4 regions of the Kocuria sp. SM24M-10 genome follow, and region 1 is predicted to be linked to each of the others. Evidence: riboswitches for the same ligand, from Rfam matches in the RefSeq annotation. Region 1 holds a riboswitch; each other region holds the start of a gene.

Evidence for each region. A riboswitch is a leader RNA that binds a small molecule or an ion and turns the genes downstream of it on or off. The one in region 1 is predicted to bind S-adenosylmethionine.
Region 2: it holds a riboswitch for S-adenosylmethionine, as region 1 does, so the genes downstream of both, ABL57_RS02480 (MetQ/NlpA family ABC transporter substrate-binding protein) here and ABL57_RS07340 (LLM class flavin-dependent oxidoreductase) in region 1, are expected to answer to the same signal.
Region 3: it holds a riboswitch for S-adenosylmethionine, as region 1 does, so the genes downstream of both, ABL57_RS03325 (methylenetetrahydrofolate reductase) here and ABL57_RS07340 (LLM class flavin-dependent oxidoreductase) in region 1, are expected to answer to the same signal.
Region 4: it holds a riboswitch for S-adenosylmethionine, as region 1 does, so the genes downstream of both, ABL57_RS18650 (hypothetical protein) here and ABL57_RS07340 (LLM class flavin-dependent oxidoreductase) in region 1, are expected to answer to the same signal.

The regions. Positions count from the first base shown of each region.
Region 1 covers NZ_LDNX01000061.1:3,763-6,931, reverse strand. The annotation lists gene ABL57_RS07350 (maleylpyruvate isomerase N-terminal domain-containing protein) at 1-541, shown strand, start outside; gene ABL57_RS07345 (CoA-binding protein) at 665-1,129, shown strand; SAM riboswitch class IV at 1,214-1,328, shown strand; gene ABL57_RS07340 (LLM class flavin-dependent oxidoreductase) at 1,405-2,823, shown strand; gene ABL57_RS07335 (DUF4383 domain-containing protein) at 2,974-3,169, shown strand, end outside.
Region 2 covers NZ_LDNX01000023.1:7,964-11,132, reverse strand. The annotation lists gene dxr (1-deoxy-D-xylulose-5-phosphate reductoisomerase) at 1-1,173, shown strand, start outside; SAM riboswitch class IV at 1,212-1,328, shown strand; gene ABL57_RS02480 (MetQ/NlpA family ABC transporter substrate-binding protein) at 1,429-2,316, shown strand; gene ABL57_RS02475 (methionine ABC transporter ATP-binding protein) at 2,313-3,169, shown strand, end outside.
Region 3 covers NZ_LDNX01000028.1:7,445-10,613, forward strand. The annotation lists gene ABL57_RS03315 (hypothetical protein) at 1-462, opposite strand, end outside; gene ABL57_RS03320 (glycosyltransferase) at 450-1,442, opposite strand; SAM riboswitch class I at 1,662-1,764, shown strand; gene ABL57_RS03325 (methylenetetrahydrofolate reductase) at 1,833-2,756, shown strand; gene metE (5-methyltetrahydropteroyltriglutamate--homocysteine S-methyltransferase) at 2,863-3,169, shown strand, end outside.
Region 4 covers NZ_LDNX01000157.1:22,980-26,148, reverse strand. The annotation lists gene ABL57_RS18665 (glycosyltransferase family 1 protein) at 1-467, shown strand, start outside; gene ABL57_RS18660 (PIN domain-containing protein) at 471-854, opposite strand; gene ABL57_RS18655 (hypothetical protein) at 877-1,065, opposite strand; SAM riboswitch class IV at 1,079-1,204, opposite strand; SAM riboswitch class IV at 1,486-1,599, shown strand; gene ABL57_RS18650 (hypothetical protein) at 1,608-1,904, shown strand; gene ABL57_RS18645 (hypothetical protein) at 2,052-2,237, opposite strand; gene ABL57_RS18640 (cold-shock protein) at 2,424-2,630, opposite strand; gene ABL57_RS18635 (TetR/AcrR family transcriptional regulator) at 2,867-3,169, opposite strand, start outside.

The DNA.
Region 1 (3,169 bases):
CCACCACTGCGCCGCGGACGCGGTGCGCGGGCTGGTCGCCCTGCACACGCCCACCACGGCCCGCCCGGACCGGGACGCCGCGACCTACTGGGCGTACCGGGGCGCGGATGCCGCGGCCGCCGCCGAGGTCCGGCGCCGCACCCGGGCCGCGGCGAGCCTGTACCCGGACTGGGAGGAGCTGCGGGGGCACTACCGGGAGTCGGCACGGGCGCTCGTGCACGCGGCGGAGCACTGCCGGCCCGGCGGGACGGTCCGCACCCAGGGCCACGTGCTCCGCGTGGACGACCTCCTGAGCACCCTGGCGGTGGAGGCCACGGTGCACCACCTGGACCTCATCGAGCACCTGGAGGGCTGCCCGGGGCCTGCGGTGGACGGGCTCGCCGAGGTCCGCCGGGTTCTCATCGACCTGTGGGAGCGGGAGCCGCCCGAGCACTGGAGCGACGAGCACTTCGCCCGGGTGGGCACCGGCCGGGCGGCCCTGCCCGCCCAGGACCGGGCCCAGCTGGGCCCGGAAGCAGACCTCCTCCCCCTCTTCTCCTGACCCCCGCCCCCCGCCGAGGTTGCACGTGTCGGCGTCCCGCGGTCGGTGGCCGGGACCTGCAATCTCGGGACACGGTGGGGCGCGATCGGGGCGAGCTGGGCGGGTCCGTGCCAGGGTGGGGGCATGAGCCGCAACGATCCCGCCGTGATCGACCGCCTGATGACACAGCCCGGACGCTGGGCCGTGGTGGGGCTGACCGGGAACACGGCCCGGCCCGCGCACTCGGTCGCGAAGCGCATCCGGGACGACCTCGGCATGACGATCGTCCCGGTCAACCCGAAGGGCGAGGTGGTGCACGGGGAGCCCGGCTTCCGCACGCTCGCCGAGGTCCCGAGGCCGATCGACGTGGTGGACTGCTTCGTCAACTCCCGCCGCGTCGGAGCGGTCGTGGACCAGGCCGTCGCCGCCGGCGCGAGGGCCGTGTGGCTGCAGCTGGGCGTCGTGGACCACGCGGCCGCGGCCCGCGCCGCCGCCGCCGGGCTGGACGTGGTGATGGACACGTGCCCGCTGATCGAGCTCGGGGCGCGGCTGCGGCAGGGCTGGACGCTGGACCCGCGGCGCACCCCGCCGCTCGCGCCGCCGGTCTGACTCCTGCCGCGGTCCTGCCGCGCACCGGGAGGACGAGGGGTTGCCCCGCGTCCGGGGGGACCCGCTAAGCTGGTCCGCGACGACGATGACGAGTCCCGACGCGAAGCTCTGGCTGGTCGGGCGGCAACCCTCTCCCGTAGCGGGGTGCCCCAGATGAACATCGGGCCGCGGCGCACCCGCCCCGCGGCAAGTACGGCGCCCCTGAGTGCGTCGGACCCGCGAGCAGGTCTTCACGACGCACGGGCGCGGGTCGGTGATCGACCGTGGAGGTCCCTGTGAGCAAGCGCATCGCCCTGAACGCCTTCGACATGACCTGCGTGGGGCACCAGGCCCCGGGCCTGTGGAAGCACCCGCGCTCCCGTGCCGACGAGTACAACACCCTCGAGTACTGGACGGACGTCGCCCAGGTCCTGGAGAAGGGCCTGTTCGACGCGATGTTCCTCGCCGACGTGGTCGGCTACTACGACGTCTACCAGAACTCCGCGGCGCCGGTGATCAAGGACGCCACCCAGATCCCGGTCAACGACCCGTTCATGCAGATCTCCGCGATGGCGGCCGTGACCAAGCACCTCGGCTTCGGGGTGACCAGCGCCATCACCTACGAGCAGCCGTACCCGCTGGCGCGGAAGTTCGCGACCCTCGACCATCTGACCAGGGGTCGGATCGGCTTCAACGTGGTGACGTCCTACCTGAAGTCCGCGGCCGAGAACCACGGACTGACGGAGCAGATCTCCCACGACGAGCGGTACGAGATCGCCGAGGAGTTCATGGAGGTCTGCTACAAGCTGTGGGAGGGGTCCTGGGAGGACGGCGCGGTCAAGCGCGACCGCAGGAACGGGGTCTTCGCCGACCCGTCCCTCGTGCACCCCATCCAGCACCACGGCAAGTACTTCGACGTGCCGGGCATCGGGCTGACCGAGCCGTCCCCGCAGCGCACCCCGCTGATCTTCCAGGCCGGTGCCTCCTCGCGCGGGCGCGCGTTCGCCGGGCGGCACGCGGAGGCCGTGTTCGTGGGCGGCATCCGCCCGGACCTCACCCGCGTGGTCACCGACAAGCTGCGCGACGAGGCCGAGGCCCAGGGCCGGGGGCGGGACGACCTCAAGATCTTCGCCATGCTGCACGTGATCGTCGACGAGACCGACGCGAAGGCCGAGCAGAAGCGCCGCGACTACGAGCAGTACGCGGACGCCGACGGCGCCCTGGGCCTGGTGGGCGGCTGGTCCGGGGTGGACCTGGGCCGCTACAACGAGAACGACGTGCTGGAGTACATCAAGACCGACTCCATCCAGTCCTTCCTCACCCCGTTCACCACCGCGGACCCGAAGAAGAAGTGGACGGTCAAGGAGGTCGCCAAGCACATCTCGATGGGTGGGATGGGCGTGCCGATCGTCGGGTCCCCGCAGACGGTGGCCGACGAGCTGGAGCGGTGGATCGACGACGGCGGCCTGGACGGCATCAACCTCGCCTACCACGTCTCCCCGGGCTCGTTCGAGGACTTCGTGGAGTGGGTCGTGCCGGAGCTGCAGAAGCGCGGCCGCTACCGCACCGCCTACGAGGGCACCACGCTGCGCGAGAACGTCTACGGCGCCGGACAGACCAAGGTGCTCGACACCCACCCGGCCGCGCGGTACCGGGGCGCCTACGCCGGGAAGCCGTCCGCCGCGGACACCCCCGCCCGCGATCTCGTGTCCTGACCCGTCCGTGACCAGGGAGGTCCGCCGCAACGTTTGACCTCGGGCGCCGGCGCAGTACGCTGGTGGTACCAAGCATGCTTTCCATGAACGTCCGCCCCTCCGGGATCCGTACCCGGATCACCGCAGACACCCAGGAAGCGAGGCACCACCATGACCACCCCCGCCGCCCGGCCGGACCGCCGGACCACCCACCGCTCGCCCGTCCAGACCGCCGCTCTTTTGTACGGCGCGGTCTTCCTGCTCGTGGGCATCGCCGGGTTCATCCCCGGCATCACCACGAACTACGACCAGCTCATGGTCGCCGGCCACCAGTCCGAGGCCATGCTCCTGGGCATCTTCCAGGTGT
Region 2 (3,169 bases), on a different contig from region 1:
TCGATCGGCACCCAGGCGCTCGACGTCGTGCGCGCGGCGAACCGGCTCGACGGCGGGGCGCCGTTCCGCGTGGTGGCCCTCGCGGCCGGCCGGGGCCGTCTGCCGCTGCTGGCGGAGCAGGCCGTGGAGACCCGCGCCGCCGTGGTGGCGACGAGCGGCAGCGGTGAGGACGCCCAGGAGCTGGCCCGGCGGATCGGCGAGCGCGCCGCGGCCGCCGGCGCCGGGGACTACCGGCCCGAGATCCTGCACGGTCCCGAGGCCGCCACGGCGGCCGCGGCGCACCCCGAGGCCGACCTCGTGCTCAACGGGATCACCGGCTCGATCGGCCTCGCCCCCACCCTGGCGGCACTGCGGGCCGGGCACCGGCTGGCGCTGGCCAACAAGGAGTCGCTGATCGCCGGAGGAGCGCTGGTGAAGGAGGCGGCGGCGGCCTCGGGCCGCCCGGACGCGCTGATCCCGGTGGACTCCGAGCACTCCGCCCTGGCGCAGGCGCTGCGCGGCGGCAGCGCCGCCGAGGTGGACCGGCTCGTCCTGACGGCCTCGGGCGGGCCGTTCCGCGGCCGCACCCGGGCGGAGCTGGAGGCGGTCACCCCGCGCGAGGCGTTGCGCCACCCCACCTGGGACATGGGCGTGATGGTCACCACCAACTCGGCCTCCATGGTGAACAAGGCCCTGGAGGTGCTCGAGGCCCACCTGCTCTTCGACATTCCCCTCGAGCGCATCGACGTGGTCGTCCACCCCCAGTCGGTGGTGCACTCCATGGTCCAGTTCGTGGACGGGTCGACGCTGGCGCAGGCCTCGCCGCCGGACATGCGCCTGCCCATCGCCCTCGGTCTCGCCTGGCCGCACCGGGTGCCCGGCGCCGCCGCCGCGTGCGACTGGACCCGCGCCACCGAGTGGACCTTCGAGCCGCTGGACCGGGACGCGTTCCCCGCCGTCGAGCTCATCAAGGCCGCGGGGGAGCGCGGGGGCACCCACCCGGCGGTGTTCAACGCCGCCAACGAGGAGGCGGTGCACGCCTTCCATGACGGGCGGATCCGGTTCCCGGCGATCGTGGACACGGTGGAGACGGTGCTGGGCGAGCACCAGGACGGCGGCGTCCTGGACCTCGGCGCCGTCCTGGAGGCCGAGCGCTGGGCCCGGCGGCGGGCGCAGGAGGTCCTCGCCCGCTGACCGGGCCGGACCCGGCGCACGTGCTAGTCTGTCGGGCGGATGACGAGTCCCAGCGCGCAGCCCTGGCTTGCTGGGCGGCAACCCTCTCCCGTAGTGGGGTGCCCCAGGTGAACCATCCGGCACCGGCCATCGTGGGCCGGCGGCAAGTACGGTTCGACCGCGGACGCGCCCTCCGGCGTGCCCTCGACCGTGGCCGTCGGTCCTGGTGGGACTGGTGGAGACTCCCGACCTCCTGGACCCACGGAAAGGCACGACATGCGATCGCAGCGCCTCACCTTCCTCGCCCTGGCCACCACCCTCGGCCTCACCCTCACCGCCTGCGGCGGCTCCGACCAGGCCGGCGAGGGCGCCCTGGCCGACGGCAAGGTGAGCATCGGCGTCGTCGGCTCGCACCCGACGCACGACGCTCTCAAGCGGCTGGCCGAGGAACAGGGCATCACCGTCGAGTACGTCGACTTCTCGGACTACAACCAGCCCAACCCGGCCACCGAGTCCGGCGACGTGGACATGACCTGGTTCCAGCACGTTCCCTTCCTCGCCGACTACAACAACTCCGCCGGGGGCTCCATCACCCCGATCGGCTCGACGTCGATCTACCCGCTGGGCCTGTACTCCAACGAGTACGACTCCGTGGACCAGTTCCAGAAGGGCGACGAGATCGCCGTCCCGAACGACGCCGTGAACCTGTCCCGGGCCCTGCTCGTGCTCGAGTCGGCCGGTCTCGTGGAGCTGAAGGGCGACACCCTCATCCCGACCGAGCTCGACGTCGACACCGAGGCCTCCACGGTGCGGGTCACCCCCGTGTCGGCCGAGCAGACGGTGCTCTCCATGGACTCGGTGGCAGGTTCGGTGATCAACAACGACTTCCTCGCCCGCGCGGACATCGACCCGAAGTCCGCCCTGGCCCAGGACGACCCCGAGGCGGAGGGCTCCCGCGCCTATGTCAACCTCTTCACCACCACCGAGGAGCTGGCCGACGACGAGACCCTCCGGCAGGTGGCGGACCTCTACCACGAGCAGTCCGTCATCGACGCCGAGATGGAGGAGACCAAGGACACGGCCGTGCCGCTGCAGCTGGAGCCGGAGGAGCTGCAGGAGCTGACCGCGCGCTACCAGCAGGAGCTGAAGGACCAGGGGCAGTGAGCGCTGCGGTGCCGTCCGCACGCGGGCGCCCGGACGAGGTGCTCGTCTCCTTCCGCAACGTCTCGAAGTCCTTCCGCACCGGCTCCGGCCGGGCCGCGCGTGAGGTGCTGGCCGTCGACGACGTCAGCCTCGACGTCCACCGCGGCGAGATCTTCGGCGTGATCGGCTACTCCGGGGCGGGCAAATCCACCCTGGTACGGCTGATCAACGGGCTCGAGCCCGTCTCCTCGGGGTCCTTGACCGTGGAGGGCTTCGAGGTCGCCGGGCGCAAGGAGACCGAGCTCGCGCCCGTCCGGCAGGAGATCGGGATGATCTTTCAGCAGTTCAACCTGTTCACGTCCCGGACCGTGGCCGGCAACGTCGAGTACCCGCTCAAGCGGGCCGGCTGGCCGAAGGAGAAGCGGCGGGCCCGGGTCGCCGAGCTGCTGGAGTTCGTGGGCCTGTCCGCGCGCGCCGGGAACTACCCGGAGCAGCTCTCCGGCGGGCAGAAGCAGCGCGTGGGCATCGCCCGTGCCCTGGCGACCAGCCCCAAGCTGCTCCTGGCCGACGAGTCGACCAGCGCCCTCGACCCGGAGACCACCCAGGAGGTGCTGCAGGTGCTGCAGCGGGTCAACCGGGAGCTGGGCATCACGATCGTGATCATCACCCACGAGATGGACGTGGTCCGGGCGATCGCCGACCGCGTCGCCGTGATGCAGGACGGCAAGGTCGTGGAGCACGGCTCGACGGTGGACATCTTCGCCCGGCCCCGCACCGAGACCGCACGCCGCTTCGTCTCCTCCGTCCTGCACTCGGTGCCGGACGAGCGCGAGGTCGAGCGGCTGCGCCGGGCGCACCGCGGGCGCCTGGTGAT
Region 3 (3,169 bases), on a different contig from region 1:
GATCCGCAGTCCCTCCAGCCCTGCCACGGCCAGGACGGGGCGGGTCAGCACGGTGTAGCCGGCCCAGTACTTGAAGTAGTCGTTGCCCTCGAGCACGGCTCCCTCGGAGATGGCCCGGAGGTCCTCCGGGCCGCCGCCGCAGGTGGCGATCCGGGGCATCCGAATGGCCCGGTTGAACGCCGACTCCTCCGGGGACGCGCCCAGTCCCGTGCCCGCCACCACGCACTCGGTGAAGGTGTCGGCCGGCGTGCCCATCCGGTCGACCACGTCATGCGGGCCATAGGTGCCGTCCTCGACCGCCGCGAGGAGGTTCTCGACGATCGGTCGATCCGGCACGGCCTGGCCCACCACCAGCAGCCCGAACAGGGCGAACTGCAGGACCAGGAGCATGCCCAGGCCCTGGAGCCAGGGGCGCAGCGGGGTGAGGCGCCCGCCGGTGCCCGCCGCGGTCACCGAGCCCACCGGCGCCTCTGCGCGGTGGGAGGCACGGGGTGGTCCGCCGCGGCGCCTCCGCTCCAAGGCGGAGCCGGCAGGCGCAGGTAGAACAGCCGGGAGGTCTCCCGCCGGATCTTCGCCTGACCATGCAGCAGGACCCCCATCAGCAGGAACACCCCGGCCAGGACCACGAGGGAGGCGGCCAGGAACGCCGTCGGAAAGCGGGGCACCAGTCCGGTGCCGGCGAACTCCACCACCACGGGCAGGCCCAGCACCAGGCCGAGCACGAACAGGACGAACGAGGCGGCACCGGCGACGAGGAAGGGCCGCTCGTGGAAGAGCAGCTGGACGAAGATTCCGAGGATCCGGAAACCGTCGTGGTAGGTCCGCAGCTTGCTCTCGCTGCCGTCGGCCCGGTCCCGGAAGCCGACCTCGACCTCGGTCTGCGGCACACGGGCGTTGACGGAGTGCACCGTCAGTTCGGTCTCGATCTCGAACTCCCGGGACAGCGCGGGGAAGGATTTCACGAAACGTCGCGAGAAGACCCGGTAGCCGCTGAGCATGTCGGTGACCTGCCGGCGGAAGGCGAAGGTGACGAGGGTGTTGAAGAACCGGTTGCCGGACTCGTGGCCGGCCCGGTAGGCGGTGCCGCTGATCTGGCGGCGCACCCCGAGCACGTGGTCGTAGGGGCCCGCCAGCAAGGTCGCGATCATCCGGGGCGCATCGGCGACGTCGTAGGTGTCGTCGCCGTCGATGAGCAGGTAGACGTCGGCCTCCAGGTCCGCGAAGGCCCGCCGTACCACGTTGCCCTTCCCCTTCTCCTCCTCGCGCCGCACGCTCGCGCCGGCCCTCCGGGCCGCCTCGGCGGTGCCGTCGGTCGAGCAGTTGTCGTAGACGTGGACCTCGATGCCGGGAATCGTGGCGTGCAGGTCGGTGACGACCTTCGCGATCGCGGCCTCCTCGTTGTGGCACGGCACGACCGCCACGATGTGGAGGGGACTGGCCATGAGGTCTCGTTCCTGGGGTTGCAGCGGCGGGAGCACCATCATTATGGCCGGGTGCGGCCGCTGTGCGAGCCAGGCGGGACCGTGGCGCCGCGCAGGTGCCGCGACGCCCGGTGTCGATGTTGCGCCGCGTGACGCGCCCGCCGTCACAGTCGACGCACCGGCGTTTTCTGCGCCGCCGGACTTGGCACCCGCCCGGGGCACCCGCTGGAATGGGTCCTGCATCTATCCAGAGCGGCCGAGAGACCTGGCTCGTCGACGCCGCAGCAACCATCCGCAGCCCCACGGGGCCGCGGAACGGTGCTCCCGCCAGGACCGATGGAGCTGCCGCAGCCTCCCGGGTCCGCCCCGGGACGGCCGGCGCCCTCCCTCGGGGTGACCCCAGGAGGTTCTGTGAGACGACCACCCGACCGGACGGCACCACCGCCGTCGCTGTCCTACGAGCTCTATCCACCGCGCTGCGCGGCGAGCGCCGAGACGCTGCTGCGGACCATCGAGGAGCTCGAGCCCACCCGCCCCGACCACGTCGCCGTGACGTACAGCGGGGATGCCCCGCGGCGGGCCGGGTCGCTGGCGCTGCTGGACCACCTCCTGGCCCGCACCGGCCTGCGGCCCGTGGCGCACCTCACGTGCGTGGGCAGCACGCGGGCCGAGCTGGAGGAGACCGTCGCCTCCCTGCTCCACCGCGGGGTCCGGGGCGTCCTGGCCCTGCGCGGTGACCTGGAGCCGGGCACCGAGCCCGGCGAGCTGGCCCACGCAGGGGACCTGGTGGAGCTGGTGCGCGAGGTCGAGCAGCGCCGCACCGCGTCCCTCGCCGGCGGACGGCTCGCCGTGGGCGTGGCCGCCTACCCGACCCGGCACCCCGAGTCGCCGTCCTTCCGCCACGACATCGAGGTGCTGCTGGCCAAGCAGCGCGCCGGGGCCGACTTCGCGATCACGCAGGTCTACTTCCGCCCGCAGCGCTACGAGCGCCTCGTGGCCTCCGCCCGGGCCGCCGGGGTGACGATCCCGATCGTGCCGGGCATCATGCCGGTCACGGAGCCGCGGCGGCTGGCCACGCTCTGCCGGCTCGCCGGGCTCCGGCCCCACCCGGGCCTGGCCGCGGCCCTGGATGAGGCCGCCGGCCCCGCGGAGCGGCACCGGGCGGGCGTGGCCTTCGCGACCCGCCTCGCCCGCGCGGCCCTCGACGCCGGGGCGCCCGGGCTGCACCTCTACACCTTCAACGAGCACCGGGCCGCCCTGGACCTGCTGGAGCGCGTGGACCTGCCGCGCGTGCCCCACCAGCCGGCGGCCCTGCCGGACCTGCTGCCCGCCTGAGCGGCGAGGGACGCCGCCCGGCCCGGCCGCCGTCCCGCACCTCTTCCCCGATCTCTGCCCGCACCTCTTCCCGAACCTCTTCCCAGACCTGCCGAGGAGCACACCCATGAGCACGACCACCTCTGCCGTCCCCTTCCCCGCCGCCACCATCACCGGCTACCCCCGGATCGGCCGGCGCCGCGAGCTGAAGCAGGCCCTCGAGGCCTACTGGGCCGGGCGCTCGACCCGCGAGGAGCTCGAGGCGGCCGCGGGCGAGCTGCAGCTGGCCACCTACCGCCGGCTGGTGGAGCTGGGCCTGGGCGCGCAGGACGCGTCCCTGCCCGCGGCCTTCCCCCTCTACGACCAGGTCCTCGACACCACCGTGGCCCTCGGGGCGGTCCCGTCCCGCTTCGCGGACCTGGCCGGGGCGGACG
Region 4 (3,169 bases), on a different contig from region 1:
CCGGCACCCGCCTCGTCGTGGTGGGGTCGGGGCCGGAGGAGGAGGCGCTGCGGCGCCGCCTGCCGGACGCGCACTTCACGGGTCGCCGCTCCGGGGCCGAGCTCGCCCGCATCATGGCCTCCCTCGACGTGTTCGTGCACCCGGGCGAGTTCGAGACCTTCTGCCAGACCGTGCAGGAGGCCATGGCCTCGGGGGTGCCGGTGGTGGCCACGGGCCGGGGTGGTCCGGTGGACCTCGTCGACTCCTCCCGCACCGGCTGGCTCTACCCGCCGGGGGACCTCGCGGCGCTGCGCGGGCACGTGGCCGACCTGCTCGGCGACGAGGCCAAGCGGGCCGCCTTCGGGGCCGCCGCGCACGCCGCCGTGCAGGGCCGGACCTGGGACGTGCTGGTCGGGCAGCTGCTGGAGCACTACGACCGTGCCGTGGCCCTGGGCGCCCGCGGCCCGCGCCACCGCCGGACCGTCTGAGGCCTATCCCCGGGCGGGGACCGCGTCCAGCACGGGCACGCCCGTGCCGGCGTACCGTCGGGGCTCGGCGCTGAGCACCGTCAGCCCGTGCACCAGGGCGGTGGCCGCGGTCAGACCGGCCACCGGGTCGGCCGTCCCCGCGGCGCCGAGAGCGCCCCACGCCCGGCTCACCGCGGCGTCCACGGGGAGCACACGGTCCGGGAAGCGCGCTTCCAGCTGCTCGGTCCACGGCGTCTCGTCGGGCCGGTCCGACAGCAGCTCCCCCAGCACCAGGGCGGACAGGAACAGCCGCCGGTGGCCGTGCCGGCGCAGGGCGGCGGTCAGCTCGGGCGCGCGCTCCGGGGTGCGCACCCCGAGCAGCACGGAGCGGTCCAGGAGCAGGTCCATGGCGTGGATCCTCCCCCGGTCGTCAGGCCGCGGCGGCGAGGCGGCCGCGGACGGGCGCCAGCAGGAAGTCCACGAACTCCGTGCGCGCCTGAACCACCCGGGCGTAGTCGTCGATGCTCATCGCCGCGCAGCCGAGCACGGCCGGAGCCTCGGGAACGGGGGCGGGCCCACCCGGGCGGGCGGCGACGACGGTGGGAAGGGCGTCTGACATGACCAGGATCCTTCGGGCGCTCTTGCTCGCAGCGGGTGCCGCCACGGCGGCGATGCGAGCCGCTTCGTCATCCGAACCACCCGTGAACATGGGGTTGGTGCCCGGTCTAGTCGGAGCTTGGCGACCGGATCTCTTGAAGCTGCCCCCATTCAACCACATCCTCCCCGCCGGGTCCCGCCCGGCCGGTGGGGCCGGGCGTGTGAGCCGACCTTCCCCGTCCCGTCACCGCGGCGACACCTCGCCGACACATCGTTGCGCTGGAATGGGCTTCGAGCACCCGGGCGGCCCCCGACATTGCGGCCGACATCACGGTTCGGTCACACAAGTCATGGCCGTCTTGCCGGTCTGTCGGAGGCGCGGGGTAGCCTGGATCTGCTTTTCGAGATGCGGCATCCGCGTGCTCGACGGAGGGCGCACCGCCTTCCGGAGGGACCGCGGAGGGGCTCCGACCCGCTGTGCGCCAACCCGATGTTCCCGGGTGGATCGGATGACGAAGCGGCGGGCAACGGCATCGGATGCCCGCAAGAACGTCAGGAGAAAACATGACCATGTCCGAAGAAAGAACCACTTCCACCACCGATCAGCGGGAGGAATGGGTCGACGTCACCGTCACCGCCCTCCCCGATCTGCACCTCGTCCGGATCACCTCGACGGACGGCGACGTGCAGGAGTACCTCAGCGCGGAGGCCGACGACCTCGCCGCCGCGGCCGAGCACACGGCGGGCACCGCGCAATGGTGCGCCAAGTACCGCCAGCTCCTCGTCCCCGGCGCCCTGGCCGCGACCGGGCGGCACCCGTTCTTCAAGCTCCACCCCGCGTCCCTCCCGCTGTCGGCGTAGCCGGCGGGCCGGACACGACGAAGGCCGCAGCCCGATGGGCTGCGGCCTTCGTCGTGCGGTCGGCGCCACGGCGCCGGACGTCCGGGAGCCGCCGTCGCGCGTGCGGCGCCGTGGCGCTCGGCGGAGCGGCTCCCGCGGCGCGGCGGCTCACTCCAGGCCGTAGTCCCCGGCCGAGCCCCAGCCCTCCCCCGCCTCGTCGGCGGAGCCGTCCAGCTCCCACTCGCAGACCTCGAGCTCGAAGGGCACGGAGACGTCGAGCTCGGCGTCGGAGACGCGGTTCACCACGAAGGGGTCCTCCTCGTCCGGCGGACGGGACGGGACGGGTCCGGTCATGCGAGCTCCTCCCGGTCGGCGACGGCACGAGATCCGACGGCACGACATCCGGCGGCGCGGCCCCCACCGGCGCCGCGTGCGAGAGTCCGCAGGCTGTTGCCGGCGGAACGACAGAACCGCCGCCGGGCGCAGGCCCGGCGGCGGTTCTGGACGATCAACGGACCCGTGAGCCCTTCGAGGAGAACGTCAGGAGATGACGGTGATGTTCGCGGCCTGGGGGCCCTTGGGGCCGTCCTGGGTCTCGAACTCGACGCGGTCGTTCTCGTTCAGGGAGCGGAAGCCGCCCGAGTTGATCGCGGAGAAGTGGGCGAAGACGTCCTTGGAGCCGTCCTCGGGGGTGATGAAGCCGAAGCCCTTGTCAGCGTTGAACCACTTGACGATACCGGTAGTCATGGTGAGACCTGATCTTTCGTGAGATGAACGTTTCCCGACGTTCGAGAAACACAAGAGTTGTGATGCGTGGAAAACGTCTTCTCAGAAAAACTGCTGCACCCGGATGGGCCGAACTGCTTGAAATACAAAAACGACAACCTCAACAACTTCGCTCCACTGTACACGAGTTCCGGCGCCCCGCCACCCCGGTGCGGGGCGCCGGACGCGGCCGCCGGCTCCGGCCGGCGGCATGCCGCTCAGCCCGCGAGCAGCTCGTCGGCGATCGCGCGCACCCGCGCCCGCTCCTGCGGGTCCGGGGGGAAGACGTCGGCGGCGTCGGCGAACCACACGCCGTCGGCCAGCAGCCGCACGGCCAGCAGACGGGTGCGCTGCTCGACGGGCAGGTCGTCGGGGAGGTCCACCCAGGGGGCGATCCGCTCCACCCAGTGCTTCTTCAGCTTGGCCCGCAGCCGCTGGTCGGTGAGCATCACGAGGTCGGTCTCGTCCACCTCCCCGGACAGGCACCAGTCCAGGTAGGCGCGCACGCGCTCCTCTGCGGG